Regions from separate parts of the Bacillus sp. NEAU-Y102 genome, predicted to be linked through region 1. Evidence: riboswitches for the same ligand, from Rfam matches in the RefSeq annotation. Region 1 holds a riboswitch; the other holds the start of a gene.

Evidence for each region. A riboswitch is a leader RNA that binds a small molecule or an ion and turns the genes downstream of it on or off. The one in region 1 is predicted to bind S-adenosylmethionine.
Region 2: another riboswitch for S-adenosylmethionine. It lies ahead of ACYFX0_RS22095 (cyclase family protein); the one in region 1 lies ahead of ACYFX0_RS28405 (peptide ABC transporter substrate-binding protein).

The regions. Positions count from the first base shown of each region.
Region 1 covers NZ_JBTWFK010000016.1:19,604-28,439, reverse strand. Annotated here, with positions in the region: gene modA (molybdate ABC transporter substrate-binding protein) at 1-104, shown strand, start outside; gene modB (molybdate ABC transporter permease subunit) at 110-784, shown strand; gene ACYFX0_RS28425 (GRP family sugar transporter) at 1,084-1,935, shown strand; gene ACYFX0_RS28420 (hypothetical protein) at 2,003-2,146, opposite strand; gene proC (pyrroline-5-carboxylate reductase) at 2,263-3,066, shown strand; gene ACYFX0_RS28410 (aldo/keto reductase) at 3,068-3,901, shown strand; SAM riboswitch class I at 4,054-4,158, shown strand; gene ACYFX0_RS28405 (peptide ABC transporter substrate-binding protein) at 4,291-5,931, shown strand; gene ACYFX0_RS28400 (peptide ABC transporter substrate-binding protein) at 6,336-7,976, shown strand; gene ACYFX0_RS28395 (hypothetical protein) at 8,016-8,231, opposite strand; gene ACYFX0_RS28390 (YusW family protein) at 8,404-8,836, shown strand, end outside.
Region 2 covers NZ_JBTWFK010000009.1:75,471-84,306, reverse strand. Annotated here, with positions in the region: gene ACYFX0_RS22125 (amino acid ABC transporter permease) at 1-310, shown strand, start outside; gene desB (Delta(10) desaturase DesB) at 364-1,449, opposite strand; gene ACYFX0_RS22115 (FAD-dependent oxidoreductase) at 2,031-3,557, shown strand; gene ACYFX0_RS22110 (MFS transporter) at 3,703-5,004, shown strand; gene ACYFX0_RS22105 (nucleotidyltransferase domain-containing protein) at 5,018-5,800, opposite strand; gene ACYFX0_RS22100 (PRK06851 family protein) at 5,912-7,021, opposite strand; SAM riboswitch class I at 7,170-7,282, shown strand; gene ACYFX0_RS22095 (cyclase family protein) at 7,368-8,000, shown strand; gene ACYFX0_RS22090 (hypothetical protein) at 8,135-8,515, opposite strand; gene ACYFX0_RS22085 (ATP-binding protein) at 8,745-8,836, opposite strand, start outside.

The sequences.
Region 1 (8,836 bases):
AGGAATCTAAACATAAGAAAGAGGCGACTTCATTTTATGAGTATTTGCAGTCAAAAGATGCACAATCTATCTTTAAGAAATATGGATTTACAGTCCTGTCGTAATTACTATGAGCATTGATGCTATTATATCGCCTGTCTTTCTATCTTTAAGAGTAGCTGCGTGTGCCACTATTCTCGTTACAATTTTAGGGACGATTGTCGGGCGAGCACTAGCTCGCTCCTCATGGCGATATAAAGTACTATTAGAAACCATATTTTTATTACCAATGGTACTTCCACCAACTGTTATCGGCTTCTTTCTCATTATCATCTTTGGAAACAACAGCCCGATCGGAAGGTGGGTTGAATCATTATTTCAGCAGTCTATTATGTTCACATCTACCGCTGCGATCATCGCTTCTACAGTTGTTGCATTTCCGCTTATGTACCAATCAGCGAAAACGGGATTTTCTATCGCAAATGTACAAATTGAAGAAAGTGCTCGTGACCTTGGCGCAAGTGAATATCAAGTTTTTCTGCACGTTACACTTCCGCTCGCATTTCCTGCATTACTAAGCGGGATGATTTTGAGCTTTGTCCGCGCGCTCGGTGAGTTTGGTGCTACACTCATGTTTGCCGGGAACATTCCTGGTAAAACACAGACAATCCCAACTGCAATTTACATGGCCATTGACGCAAGTAATATGCAACTCGCCTGGACACTTGTGGTTATCACTATTAGTATGTCACTCCTATTTCTGCTATGTATTCAGCTTATTAACAAAAGAATTACTAACCTTTAAAGCAGCTTTTTTGGAAGCTGCTTATTTATTTCTTAGGAAATAAATAAGTCGTTGGGAAATAACTGAATTTTACCTCTTATTGAAATATACATTTTATTTGAATTCACTTTCTAAAATAGGCAATTTCCTGTTATTATATGGAGGTGTTTCAAAAAATGAAGAAATGAAAACGCATTTATATCGTGAATTCTTCATCCTGTTTTAGCGATCGGTAATCTTCTACTCTATTAGTGGGGCATTACCGATCGTTAGAACGATATGTAATTATATTGGTATAGGAAACCGAAGGGAGTCTTGTAATGGACATTTTATTAGCGCTTCTTCCTGCAATTGCATGGGGAAACATCTTATTAGTAAGCGTAAAAATGGGCGGTGGTGCATATAGCCAAACGGTAGGTATGACAATCGGTGCTCTATTCTTCGCAACAATTATGTATGTATTTACTCAACCAGCTTTAACAATGACAGTCTTAATTGTTGGTTTTATTTCAGGTTTATTCTGGGCTTTAGGACAAGTAAACCAATTAAAAACAGTTGAAAAACTAGGTGTTTCAACTACCGTAACAATTTCTACTGGTATGCAACTTGTTGCAACTTCTATCTTTGGGGTTATCGCTTTCCGTGAATGGACTACTACGACAACAATTGTTCTGGGAACGATTGCAATCCTATTAATCGTAGTTGGTGTTGTATTCACATCACTAGATGATAAAGAAAATGCTCAGCCACCAGGACAATTGAAAAAAGGACTTCTTACTTTAATTGTTTCTACTTTCGGCTATCTTGTATATGTAATTATTATTCGTTGGTATAATATCGATGGTTGGTCTGCTATTTTACCACAAGCAGTTGGTATGTTTGTTGGTGCGGTTGTACTGACGTCTAAACATAAACCATTTAACAAATATGCAATTCGTAATGCTTTATCCGGTTTACTATGGGGAACGGGAAACTTATTCTTACTTCTTTCATTACCACGTGTCGGAGTAGCAACAAGCTTCCCATTATCTCAAACTGGAATCGTTATCTCAACATTCGGTGCAATTGTCTTCTTAGGTGAAAAGAAAACAAAACGTCAATTGATCTTTATTGCACTAGGCAGTGTTTTAATTATCGGCGGTGCTGTATTACTTGGTATGACAAAAGCATAATCTTATATTCTATTAGTAAACCCCTGAAGCATATATGCTTCAGGGGTTTTTCCATTCTAATTATTTTCTAGATATAATTATTTGTATGTTCTTGCCCCTTATAATTGCTCTTCCACTCTAGCAAACCAGCTACACATATAAAGAGATTAATAACAGCTAATATTAGTATGACGTAGAAACCAGTATAAGTAATAGCCCTTTCCTTTACCATGAATTTCCGCCTTCTCATTATCCATTCCATCTACGGTAAGTCTTTTCTTTTTACAAAATTCTCTTAAAGATGATATCGTTTTTATAACATATCTCTACTAGAAAGGAATAAAGGATATGCTAACTAAACATCGAATTTTATTTATTGGTGCCGGTCGTATGGCCGAAGCTATATTTTCCGGATTACTTAAAACAAGCAAAGAGTACATCGAAGAAATTATCGTCTCTAACCGAAGCAACGCAGAAAAACTAAAACAGTTACAACATCGATATAATGTGTCTACTGCAACAGATTGGAAGCAGCATGTTACATCTGTCGATACGGTTGTTTTAGCAATGCCACCTTCTGCTCATGAAGAGTTATTAGCTGAGCTATCTCCGTTAATATCAAATCAACTTGTCGTAACAGTAGCAGCTGGCGTTGGACCATCTTATTTAGAAGCTAGACTCCCAAAAGGCACGCCTGTTGCTTGGATTATGCCTAATACAGCTGCTGAAATTGGAAAGTCTATCTCCTTATATACAATGGGACAATCAGTAACCGAGATGCATCAAGAAACCCTGCAACTGCTTTTAAGAGGTATTGGTACTTCGCAACTTTGTACTGAGGAAGAAGTTCATCAGCTTACTGCAGTTACTGGAAGTGCACCAGCCTTCCTTTATTACTTTGCTGAAAGCTTAATTGAAGCAACAAAAAGTTATGGAGTCGATGAAGAAACCGCAAAACATCTTGTCATTCAAATGATTTCTGGCTCTGCTTCTATGCTCGAACAAACGCAAGATCCAGCTAACCTCCGCGAACAAGTAACAACGCCAGGTGGTTCCACAGCTGAGGGTCTCAAAACTTTATACGAATATAATTTTTCAGAGGCAATTCAAAAAGCAGTAGAAGCAACAAACAAAAAAGCTAGGGGGAAATAATATGACTTTAACAAGTTTAAAGGACTATACAACATTACATAACGGTGTAAAAATGCCTTGGTTTGGTTTAGGTGTTTTTAAAGTAGAAGATGGTTCAGAAGTAATTGATTCTGTAAAAGCAGCAATTAAAAATGGCTACCGCAGCATCGATACTGCAGCAATCTATCAAAATGAAGAAGGCGTTGGACAAGCGATTCGTGAATCCGGTGTTTCACGTGAAGAATTATTTATTACCTCAAAAGTATGGAATAGCGATCAAGGATATGAAACAACACTTCAAGCATTTGAAACTACATTAGAGAAATTAGGTCTAGAATATTTAGATTTATATTTAGTACATTGGCCTGTAAAAGGGAAATATAACGAATCATGGAAAGCATTAGAAAAGCTTTATAAAGATGGCCGTGTTCGCGCTATCGGTGTGAGTAATTTCCACATTCACCACTTACAAGACGTATTTGAAATTGCTGAAATTAAGCCAATGGTCAACCAAGTGGAATACCACCCACGTTTAGCACAAGAAGAGTTACACGCTTTCTGTAAAGAACATAATATCCAGCTTGAAGCTTGGTCACCATTAATGCAAGGACAACTACTAGATAATCCAACGTTACAAGAAATTGCGACAAAATATAATAAATCAACTGCGCAAATTATTTTACGCTGGGATTTACAAAACGAAGTTGTAACAATCCCTAAATCAATTAAAGAACATCGCATTATTGAAAATGCAAACATCTTCGACTTTGAATTAAGTGCTGATGATATGAAAGCAATTCAAGCTTTAAATGAAGATCGTCGCGTTGGTCCAGATCCAGATAACTTTAACTTCTAAGCGAAAAACCACTGCCATATGCAGTGGTTTTTTCATTTAATATAACTGAAAATTTAAACTATACTCCATTTGGTTGACACTTCATTGTTCAAGGTGTAAGATTTTGAATTATCAAAGAAACACAAAAATTAATAAAATTTATTCGTTTACTCATTGTATCAAGAGAGGTGGAGGGACTGGCCCTTTGAAACCTCGGCAGCAGGTTCATTTTGAATACTGTGCCACTTCCTGCAAGCTTTATGCTTGAAAGATAGAATGAGGGACTTCGTTTATATACGGGTGCATAACTTGTACGTAAAAATCCCTCTTTCTCAATATGAAAAGAGGGATTTTTTATTTTTCATTTCCCTCATCGTCATCCAAACTTAATTATTTAGGAGGAAAATCAAATGAAAAAGAAGTTTGTACCCGGTATTGCATCAGTTGTAGGAGTAAGTATTTTATTAACTGGTTGCGGTAGTTATAAAAACGAAGCAAGCGGAGCAAATGCAAAAGACGAGGCACCTAGCAAACAGGTTTTAAATTTATCTTCACCTACTGAAATACGAACAATGGATACGGCCCGTGCTACAGATACTGATTCTGGTCAAGTAATGAGAAACGTATTTGAAGGTTTGTATAATCTTGGTGAAGGTAACAAACCTTTCCCTGGCGTTGCAAAATCTCATGAAGTAAGTGGCGATAAAACAAAATACACATTCCACCTGCGAGATTCAAAATGGTCAAACGGCACTCCTGTTACAGCGAAAGATTTTGTGTTCGCTTGGCAGAGAGCCGTAGATCCAGCAACAGCCTCTGAATATGCATTTCTATTCTTTGATATTAAAAATGCAACAAAAATTAACAACAAAGAACTTCCAGCCGACCAACTTGGTGTAAAAGCAGTTGATGACCATACGTTTGAGGTAGAATTGGAGCGTCCTGTTCCGTATTTTATTAGCTTAACAGCGTTCCCAACATTTCTACCAATTAACGAGGAATTCTTTAAAGCACAAGGTGATAAGTACGCTTTAGAAGATCATACAATCTTGTACAATGGAGCTTTTACACTAAGCGATTGGAAGCACGAACAAAGCTTTAAATTCAAGAAAAACCCTACCTATTGGGATAAAGATACTGTCAAACTAGAAGAAATCAATTTTAACGTCGTAAAAGAAAAATCAACAGAAGTAAATTTATTCGAGTCAAAACAATTAGATCGTATAAAACTAACATCTGACTTTGTCGATAAATATAAAAAGGATGCTAACTTTAAAGAACGTCCAAACGTAGGCGTACAATTTTTACGTATGAATCAACAAAACAAAGTGCTTCAAAATGTTTCTGCACGCCAAGCAATTGATCAAACAATTGATAGAAAATCCTTTGTAAATACGTTATTAAATGATGGATCTACACCAACATTTGGTCTCGTTCCAAAAAACTTTGCAAAAGGACCTGAAGGAAAAGACTTCCGTACTGCAAACGGCGATTTAACAAAAGTTGATACAAAATCTGCACAAAAGTTATGGAAAAAAGCTAAACAAGAGCTTGGTTCTGAAAAGATAACATTAGAATTATTAACGAGTGATGCTGACCTTGATAAGAAAACTGGTGAATTCTTAAAAGGGCAACTAGAAAAGAATTTAGATGGATTAACAGTAAATATAAAACCGCAACCGCGTAAGCAACAAGTTTCGCTTTTATTAAAAGGTGACTACGAAATCGGAATTGACGGCTGGAGCCCTGACTTTGCGGATCCAATTACATTCCTTGAGCTATTTACAACGAATAACCCTTATAACTTAGATCATTACTCTAATAAGGAATTCGATGAAACAATAGCAAAAGTGAAAACGACTTTAGCTGGTGATGAAAAAGCTCGCTGGGAAGCATTACTAGAATCCGAGAAAATATTATTTAAAGACTCTGTTATCGCTCCTCTTTACCAAAAAGGCGAATCTTATTTAGAACGTTCTTATGTGAAAGGAATTGTGCAAGTAGACTTTGCGGGTCAATTAAATTTCAAGTGGGCAAAAATTGAAAAATAAAGTAAAACCGTAATAAGTGAGGGTTCTTCATCCCCACTTATTATTAGCCCACACCAATTGTTTTTTTAGCAAAATATATTAAAAGCAGGTTCTCTCACACAAGAGAATCTACTTTTTTAATATATTATTCTAAGAAATTAACATTCTATTTTTATTATTGACATATAGTTCTTTCCAATGTTAATATTCTAAATAATCAAAGAAACAAAATATTTCACCATCAAAATATAATGTCTACTACGTTGAAACATATAACGATAGATTATAGCTCAACATGTATATACATATAGAACACCTGATTACCTATAAACAAATATTTATAATAGGTTTTATCTCCTTCTATAGCTACTTCAAGACATGGACATTATGACGTTACGAACAACACATTTAGGGAGGAACGAACAATGAAGAAAAAAGTTGTACCTGTTGTTGCATCTGTTTTAGGGGCAAGTCTATTACTAACTGCTTGCGGGGGAAATAAAGATAATGCAGGCGGAGCGAAAGCAAACGATAAAGTACCTGATAAACAAGCAATTAACTTATCATTCGCTTCAGAAATTCCAACAATGGATGTTGCAAAAGCAACGGATGGGGAATCCATGAATGTAATGCGCAATGTTTTTGAAGGTTTATATGCAATGGGAGAAGATAATAAACCGATTCCTGGTGTTGCTGAGTCGGTTGACATTAGTCCCGATAAAACAAAATATACATTCCATCTGCGTGATTCAAAATGGTCAAACGGTACTCCTGTTACAGCAAAGGACTTCGTCTTTGCTTGGCAACGTGCCGTAAATCCTGATACAGCAGCTGAATACGCATTCTTATTCTTCGATGTACAGAATGCGAAACAAATAAACCAAAAACAATTACCAATTGATCAACTAGGGGTCAAAGCTGTTGATGACAAAACGTTAGAAGTACAACTAGACCGTCCTGTTCCTTACTTCTTAAGCTTAACGACATTCTCAACATTCTTGCCAATTAATGAAGAGTACTTAAAGTCTCAGGGCGATAAATACGGTTTAGAAACAAATCATTTAATTTACAACGGTGCTTTCACATTAGATAACTGGAAACACGAACAAAGTTTCCAATTGAAGAAAAACCCTAACTATTGGGATGCTAAAACGGTAAAATTAGAAGAAATCAACTTCAATGTCGTTAAAGATAAGTCTACAGAAGTGAACTTATATGATTCAGGACAAATTGATCGCGTTGCTTTAACTGCAGAGTTTGTTGATAAATATAAGAGCGATCCAAACTTCAAGGAACGCGCTGAAGTCGGCATTCAATTCTTACGACTAAATCAGAAAAATGAAACATTAAAAAATCAACATGCACGCCTTGCTATTAACGGCGCAATGAATAAAAAGGCTTATGTAGAAACAATTTTAAATAACGGTGCTATTCCAGCTGAAGGAATGGTTCCTGCGAAATTTGCAAAAAGTCCAGAAGGCAATGACTTCCGTAAAGAAAATGGAAATCTAGTCAAGGATGATGTGAAAACAGCGAAAGAAAACTGGAAAAAAGCAAAACAAGAACTTGGTACTGACAAAGTAACAATCGAACTATTAACAAGTGACAATGCTTTAGCTAAAAAGACTGGTGAATATTTAAAAGGTGAGTTAGAAAAGAACTTAGATGGGTTAACAGTGAATTTAAAACCGCAACCACGTAAACAACAGTTGAAACTACTATTAAGTGGTGACTATGAAATTGGTATTGATGGCTGGGGCCCTGACTTCGCTGATCCAATTACATTCTTAGATTTATTTACAACAGATAGTGCTTATAACTTCGATAAATACTCTAACAAAGAGTACGATGAGCTCATTCATAAAGTGAAAACAGATTTAGCTGGCGATGAAAAAGCACGCTTTGAAGCAATGAAGCAAGCTGAAAAAATTCTATTACAAGACGGCGCTGTCGCTCCTTTATACCAACAAGGTCGTTCTTACTTACAACGCTCTTTCATTAAAGGACTTGTAACGACTGACTTCGGCGGTGAATTTAACTATAAGTGGACAGAAGTTGCAAAATAACAAAAGTAAAAGGTATCCTACGAAGGATACCTTTTACTTTTATACAACTTTAACTACAGAGCTTCCTCTTCCCTTTACCATTCCTTTTATAGCTAAAGTCGTCACTGCTACTAATTGTGTAACCAATACAATAACTAATAATGAAATAATATTTCTCTCTAAACTAACTCCTCCGAATATTATTGTATAATAGCCATTTGCTGCATATGTTGCTTGAAATAATTCACCGATCGTTTGATACGTTTTAGAAAGCATTTCAGTACCTCCTCACAACTTCAATTTACCATATACATACAAATCATTTTTGATTTAAATTGCGGATGAGCCCTTGTGACTGCAGGATAATAATTTATTTTCAACACATACATAATTACATGTTTTTGGGAAAAACTTGTATAGAACGAATTTACATAAGGAGGAATTTATAATGAGAATTCTACTATCAGTTTTATTAGCTCTTATGCTAGTACCTGCATTAACAGGATGTAAAGCCCCTGCAAAAGAAGACACAACTTCTAATAAAAAGACGACTGAAGAAGCAAAAAATGAGGCTCCTGCAGATTTAAAACTAAACTTTAATGAATTTAGTTTAGATGCAGACTATCAAGATACGAAGAAAGACTACGAAGCTGATTATAAGAATGTAGCCGCTGATAAGAAAATGGAAGCAAAGCTTGAAGACCATAAAACAAATGCAAAGTTTACAGGTGACGAGGCTATTACAAAATTAAGCCCACTTCTACAAGAATTAAAATTTGATAAAGATACTCCTGACCAAGAAGTAATCGATCAAGTAGTGAACGTGTTCAAACTTGATAAAGACTACCAAAAATTCGATTTAGAAGTTGTCTTCTCTGATG
Region 2 (8,836 bases), on a different contig from region 1:
TATGCGACGAATTATATTACCACAAGCATTTCGTCTGTCTCTTCCTCCTCTAGGAAACCAATTTATTATCGGATTAAAAGATTCTTCACTTGTTGCTTATGTAGGAATGTCCGAATTATGGGGATCGGGTTTATCAATTGCAGCAGGTAACTTCCAACAATTAGATACTTACATAATCGTTGGTGCATACTATCTCGTACTTGTTCTTCTATTTACTTATTTTGTTAATCTTTTAGAAAAACGATTACAACGAAAAGAAACTAACTCCTTCCAAGTCAATAAAAAGAACAAAAAGGAAGTTTCTTTATAAGAAAAAGCAAGCCTGAGATGGCTTGCTTTTTCACTGCAAAAATATATTAATTTTTACTGATTTATTTTTTTAATACTCTCTTTTTCTTCTATATGTTCCTCACGATATGAAATATTATGAGGGTCTAAGCCATTTCCTAAAGAACCGTAGAAATGCTCTCTATGCGGATCAACTAATTCACTTCCGTGATAATACACACGTGGTGTATTCCAAAGTGCTGCCAATGCTTTTGTCATCGGCATTTCGTGATAACGTTCCGGCCACATTTCTTTAATCTTCTCTTTTACTAACGGATAGTATTTAGAGCTCATAGCAGGGAACAGATGATGTTCTGTATGATATGAGAAATTGAAATGCAAAACGTCTACCCAGCGCGGCACTGTTACTGATAAGCAGTTTGCTAACGGATCATTTACTGGAACAATTGGATTTAAGCGGTGATTTGTTGCGATATATGCCATTACAATAAAGTTAGCAATTAACAACGGAATGACATATGCAAATAACCATTTTCCAGGTCCCATAATAAACAATAAACTAATCCAAACTGTCCAAGGCAAAAGAAGTTGAAGCCATACAGATTTTTGATTGGATGACTTGAACTCTTTTATAAAATGAAAGAACATTCGAGTCGAATGCAATGTAAATTGAATTGTTAGTGACAGAAAACTAAAGAATGAACGTACATGTAGAGGCATACGATATACCCAACTCAAAAACTTACTCTTCTTAAGTTTCTCAAGTGTCGGCCATGCATCCGGATCATTCTCTTCATGCTGTGTATGAACATGATGCGTTGCATTATGCCACTTTCTCCAAAGCTTTGGCCCTGTTGATAATGGCATAAATGCAATCGCTCCTAAGAAGTCACGAAGCCATGCCTTTCTTACAACAGTTCCATGTAAAATTTCATGCCCTAAAAATCCTAGTGAAGCAAAACATAATCCAAGAACAATCGCAATTCCTAGATTCGCCCACACATTCAATTCAAATACACCAATCGATATTAATCCCGACAATGCCACAAGCAAATAAGCCAATCCACCAAATAAACGAGTAGGCACTGGTTTAAATGCTTTTTTCGGCAAATGTGGTGATACACGTGCTGCATACCACCCAAATGTATGAAGCTCCTTCATCCTTTTGCCCCTTTCTTATGCCGCGCCTTGCGCAACTTACATATATCAATTCTTGCTTCCAGATTGATTTTACTAAATGATCCAAAAAGCATCTATTATAAGGAAAATATACTCACTCTATCGTCACTTATTTTTCGCTTTTATTATCAATGAAAAACATTTCTCTTTTTACTCTCTATCAACCTTTCCACATGATGAATCATAACAATAGAATTTCTATATTGTCAACAACTTTTATGACCTAGTAATAAAAGTTGGTTATATTTTTATAATCATACTTTATTTCACTAAAGAAAATGTATAGATTACATAAGGATTTACCCACTATCTATAGACATTTTCTTAAACGCCATAGACCCTATCTCATTCAATAAATCTCTATGTAATCAACAAACAGAATCACTTGAATTTAGTTTTATATAAATCCTACTTCTTCATAATGCCCCACCTAATTAATTATATTAAAATAATTTATAACCTCTTTTAATAAAAATAGACTTCTTCTAAAACAACACACATGAATTTCATATAATATGGAAATATTAAAAGGAAAATTGTTCTAAAATCAGGAGGTTTCAGCAATGACAAGTGATACATTTCCACAACTGCCGCTATCTTATTGGATTGAATCTACTCAGTTTCCTACTTTCCCTCGTTTATCCGAAAATATAAAGGCGAAAGTTGCTATTATCGGTGCTGGTATTACAGGTATTACTACTGCCTATTTACTTGCAAAAGAAGGCATCGATGTTGTTTTAATTGATTCTGGTCGTATTTTAAACGGGACGACTGGGCATACAACAGCGAAAGTAACAGCACAACATGATCTTATTTATGATGAATTAATAAATCACTTCGGTGTAGAAAAGGCCGGGCTTTACTATGAATCAAATAATCAGGCTCTACAATTCATAAACGAAACTGTTCAAACATATAAAATCGACTGTAATTTCTCAAATGAAGATTCATATTTATATACAACTACTGATAACGGATTAAGAAATTTATCGAAAGAATATGAAGCTTATCAAAAATTAAATATACCTTGTGATTATGTTCAATCTCTATCGATTCCTATTCCAGTACAATCTGCACTTGTCATGAAAAATCAAGCACAATTCCATCCCCTTCTTTATTTAAAAACACTTTTAGAAAAGTTTGTGGAGATGGGTGGAAAGGTCTACGAACAAACAACAGCTATGGATGTGGAAAAGGGAGATTATCCACAAATAATTACAAAAGAGGGCCATCATATCACTTGTGAATATGTTGTCTCTTGTTCACATTTTCCTTTTTATGATGCGAATAGCTTTTTCTTTACGCGAATGTATGCAGAACGCTCTTATGCTCTTGCAATAAAAGCAAAAATGGATTATCCAGGTGGCATGTATTTAAGTATTGATGATCCAAAGCGCTCCTTACGCTATATAACAAAAAATGGAGAGAAATTAATTTTAATTGGCGGAGAAAGTCATAAAACAGGACAAGGAATAAATACGATGCTTCATTATGAAGCACTCTATTCTTTTGCTGAAGCAACTTTTGGAATAGACGAAGTTCCTTATAGATGGTCAGCACAAGATTTAATCACTCTAGATAAGCTTCCTTATATCGGACATATTAACGAAAGAAATCCAAATATATTTGTTGCAACTGGATATCGCAAATGGGGAATGACAACTGGAACTGCTGCCGCTCAGCTACTGAAGGACTCCATCCTAAAAGTCCACAGTCCCTATAAAGAACTGTATGCACCATCACGCTTCCATGCAAATCCAGATATAAAAACGTTCCTCTCCCAGAACATTGATGTTGCGAAACATTTAATTGAAGGAAAGATCGAAACCGCATTACGTAAGCCAGAAGATCTCGAAGTTGGTGAAGGATCTGTCGTACATGTTAACGGTAAACGAGCAGGTGCTTATAAGGACAAAGAAGGAAAATTACATATCGTCGATACAACTTGTACACATCTCGGCTGTGAAGTTGAATGGAATAATGGTGATTGTACCTGGGATTGTCCTTGCCATGGTTCTCGTTTTTCAATTGAAGGAGACGTTCTTGAAGGTCCAGCAGATCAACCGTTAAAACGAGTTGATAATGAGTGAACAAATAAAGAAGTTCAACATAATTACTGTTGAACTTCTTTATTTGTTATAAAACCTTTTCAGATAAATTTCGACACAGGGAGGAAAATATTAACATTAAATAAAATAATATATTCATCTACAAATTAAAAAGGGGGGGAATATTATGCAGCCTTCAGCTCCACCTCATCTAGAATCTACAGAAACTATCTTTTCAAGCTCTATTACAAAACTTGTTGTTTTTATTTGTTGGCTAGCCATTTTAGCTGATGGATATGATTTAGGTATTTACGGTGCCGTTCTACCAAAGCTCCTAGAAGACAAAAGCTGGGCGCTATCACCATCACACGCTGGCACAATTGCAAGCTATGCTTTATTTGGGATGTTTATTGGGGCTATTCTAGTTGGAACGATTACAGATCTAATTGGACGTAAATGGACGCTTATATGCTGTTTAGCACTTTTTTCTATCACAATGGGTTTAGCGGCTATCGCTCCTTCTCCTGAGTTATTTGGATTATCTCGATTTATAGGAGGAATCGGATTAGGCGGTGTTATCCCAACAGCTTCAGCACTTACTGTTGAATATTCACCCAAAAAAAGGCAATCTTTTATTTATGCTCTTATGTTTACTGGCTATCCTTTAGGTATCGTGTTAGGTGCTATTTTGTCCATGCTTATGTTAGAAGATTTCGGATGGAGAATTATGTTTGGTATCGGAATGATTCCACTACTCCTCATTCCTTTCATTATTCGCTATTTACCTGAGTCCATTCAATTTTTATTATCACGTAATCGCCAAGAAGAAGTGAACCAAATTCTTAATCGTTTTCAAATTGAATTTCATGTAAAAGATAAAACTCATCAAGACCCATCTACTATACGAAAGAAAAATGGATTTTTTACTTTATTCTCAAAAGAATACATAAAAGCAACGCTACTTTTTTGGATCACTTATATGATGGGAATGTTTTTAATATATGGTTTAAACACTTGGTTACCACAGATGATGCGCCAGGCAGGATATCCTCTTGGGTCTAGTCTGTCATTTCTACTTATGTTAAATATTACCGCAGCTATCGGCGCATTATTCGCTGGAGCAATTGCTGATCGTATAGGAGCAAAAATTGTTATTAGCATCTCTTATCTTATGGCAGCCATATGTATCGGACTATTAACAATCAAACCATCTGTTACAATCATTTATCTTTTAATTGGCCTTGCTGGTATTGGATCGGTCGGTATTACTCAAATATTAAATGCATATGTAACACAATACTTCCCATCACATATCCGAGCTACCTCCTTAGGCTGGGGATTGGGGCTTGGCCGAGTTGGTGCAATTGCTGGCCCTATTCTCGTCGGTATTATTATGACAATGCAATATGACTTATCATGGAATTTTTACTTATTCTCCTTTGCAGGTCTTATCGCAGCTATATCTGTTTTCTTCATTCCTACAAAATAAAAAGAGCACAAACTTACTTGTGCTCTTTTTCATATGCTTCAAACAGCATGTCTCGAAATAGTGTATTTAAAACCTCAATATCGATCCCTGATCCCTTTTCAATTCCTTTTACATATTGCCCATAGTAATGAATTTGTTCTTCTAAAAATTGATTTAGCACCTTAATTTTCAATCCAACATCTAATTCAGTACCTGCTTTTTTCTTTATTAACAACTTTTCAATTTCATCTAATACACTACGTTCTAATGGTAATTCTGTAATCAATCGATCAAACTCTACAGGAGGTAAAGTTGCTTTCTCTTCTAGCCACTTACAAGCTAAAATGGGACGTAATACGTAAAAGTACTTTTTCAGCTTTACATTCTCACCTTGCAAAAATTCACGATAATTTTTCGACGCCATATGTAAATAGTGATATATCGTTGCTTTTGGATCAAAATTCTTCTCACTCATCTGTTGAAGTAGTTCTGGAAAATTAGAGTTTTTCGAATAAAAAATTGGTGATCGAATCCACTCAAGTAAAGCTGGATTCGACTTCGCGAATAGTTGCAATGCCTTTTTAATATCCCAACCACTTATATCTAAATCATCGCTAATTGGATATTCAATTACATCTCGTTTATCATGAATTGATAAATACCATTCTACTGGATGTATATAAATAAACCTAACATCATAATCGCTATCTTTCGATGGAAACCCCCAAGCACGACTCCCTGATTCCACCGCAAATAAAATTTTCACATCATTCTCTTTTTCAATTCTTTCTAACTCCAACTCGATTTTCTCTCTCATTTCATAACAACTCCATTTTTTGATTATTTCCTTGGAAATTCGACAATACACTATTAATTTTACTACATACTAAAAAAACTGTCAGAAATTACTGACAGCCTAATGAAACGTCTATTGTTGCTTTTCAATTACAGTAGCAGCAATTCGTTCAAACTCTTTTTGAATCTCCTCTTTATATGCATCTACTATTGAAAAATCCATAGCAGCAATATAAATTCGTTCTAATTTATCACGAACCGATTTTGCTTTCGCTAAGAAAGACATCGCCTCATTCATTTTTGCTTTATACTGAATGGAGACATCACGAATTTCCTTCGCATATTTCTCATCCGTCCCTGGCGTAACAATAAGGGCATACATATCAATAATTTCATCACCCTCGCGACTTGGAAAATATTCATGTGGTGCGGTGCTATCAAAAATTGCAAATCCTAATTCTCTTACGATAACCATATCAAGACTATTCGGGTCAAATCCGCAATGATATACTTCAACTTCAAACCCTTTTTCTTCAGCTTCCTTAGCTAACTTTTTGAGCATCGTTGATTTTCCAGAGCCTGGGCGCCCTTTTATAAAATAACGATGTGGTAACCCTTCTGTTAAATTAGGAACAAAATCAACTGCTCCTTTCGGTGTAGCAGCTCCTAAAAAACGATGTTTTACAAGCGATTGTCTCCCGCTTTTATCTGCAAATAATTTCTGGATTAGCTGATCGGTTAGTTCATTTGCTTTATTAAAATCTATATTATCAATATATATCTTCTCCCACTCATCATGTATAACCAATGCCTCTTTAAAATGTGCGTAAGCAGACTGAAAAGCTTTGCTTGCTTCTGAAACAAATCTTTCAATTTCTAACTTCTGCTTTCTTAGTTTATTTGAGTCCCAAGCAATTCCTAAATTTATATATTCTTCAACAACGCCTGGCATTTTTGGCTCAATAACATGCGGCGATGTCCCATCAACAATTCCTACTTTTAATTTTGGGATAATTACACCATCAACCGATTTATTGTCAGAAGAACAATGTAAAAATTCAATATCATATCCTTTTTCAACCCATTCCCGACCTATTGCCTTTATTAAAGAAGATTTTCCCGTTCCTGGGCCACCCTTTAAGATAAATAATCTGTCTAATCCTTTTAAATTCTCTTCGTATAAATTGTGAAATCCCCTAGCTGTATTACCACCAGCATAATAATTCAATACATTTCCTGTCACTGCACTCACTCCTTCGCAGCATTCTATTTACATAAGCTACAATATGCGAGCAGCTTTATTTGGGTGAATACCTATTTTGTATTGCACGAAAAAAGGAAATGAATTACAATTTAACTATCGGAAAATTCCGATTTCAAAATTAAATACTTCTTTATCAAGAGAGGCAGAGGGACCGGCCCTTTGAAGCCCAGCAACCTCAGTTTATACAAACTGAATAGGTGCTAATTCCTGCAAAATGCATTGCATTTTGGAAGATAAAACTCAACTAGCATGTAAAGCTCATCTTTCTTGATACTGAAGGATGAGCTTTTTATTATTTGAAAAATATATATTGGAGGTATGTAAAATGAAAGTAATTGATCTATCGCAAACATTTGAAAATAATATGTCTCAATTTCCTGGAACACCTAAAATACAACTAGAAGCTGTTACAAGTGTTGAAGAATCAGGCTATCAAGTTACAGATTTTCATTCTGTCGTTCACGTTGGCACACATTGTGATGCCCCTGCGCATTTTATTTCAGGCGCAACGACCATCGATCAATTACCGCTGGATCAATTTGTAGGCGAAGCTGTTCTTATAGATGTAACACATATTCAAGAGCGAAAATTACCTAAGGCAGTATTGCATAATACTGACATAAAAGAAGGTGATATTGTTATTTTTCATTCTAATCTATCCACTAAATGGAATACAGAAGCTTATGAGAAAGAAGCATTTTACCTTTCTGAAGAATTAGCTAAAGAACTAGTGCGATTAAAGGTAAAATCTATCGGTTTAGATTTCATTTCTCCTGATGAAGTCACAACAGAAACATCACCGATTCATCACATATTACTAGGGAATAATATTTATTTAATCGAAAACTTAACAAATCTAGATGCTATCGAAACAAAACGTTTCTTTTTCTCAGCCGCACCTTTAAAAATTAAAAATAGTGACGGTGCTTTCGCAAGAGCATTTGCTGTTATATTTTAAACACAACCTATAAAGCGAACCTTTAATCAGTGGGGGGTTTGTTCATCCCACACCTAACTTCTTTGCTTCCGCTGAATTTTGAGGTGGGGGTCTTACTGCCCGGCAAATAGCGGGATTAAAAAAAGCAAAGGCCACTACTGGTCTTTGCTTCTATATTTTCTATTTAAATTAAGAAAGAATTGTTCCACACGGGGACGCACCCAAGCTAAACAATCTATCTCTTTCTTCTTTGTGCAAGCTATCTCTTCTCCATCTACCATTTCAACAAGTTCTAGTTCTAACAGTTGCCTCGTGAATGCTAACATATTCACTTCTTCAGATGGATACTCTTCTTTTAATTTCTCCTCAATTTCTCCCAATAAAAAACCGTCACGCATCATTGCCAATGCATCAATCCAAAGTGGCGGCATTTCATATTTTTCTCCTGTAATTGTATCTTTTACAATATAATTCTTTTGCTCTTTTCGAAATTGAATCGTGTGTAAACATACAGTCGAATTTAATGTTAATTCCATCATACCACCTCTTTCATAATATCTGCATAGAAAAAAGGATGCGCGTGCACCCCTTCTTATCTTTTCATAACACTACTGAACCGTTACATGAGCAATCAATCTCATGTCGATATTTTCCTCCATTATAAACGAAGTATTTTATAAAAAAAACCCTTCTTGAAACATTTTATAAAATGTTTATATTTACACAACAAGAACACTTTTCTGAAAAATCTTTTCTCCCAATACATTAAACGGTCGGCAGAAAAATTTCGACTTTCGTTCCTACTCCTAGACTACTTTGGATCGTGATACTCCCTTGATGTTCCTTAATAATTTTAT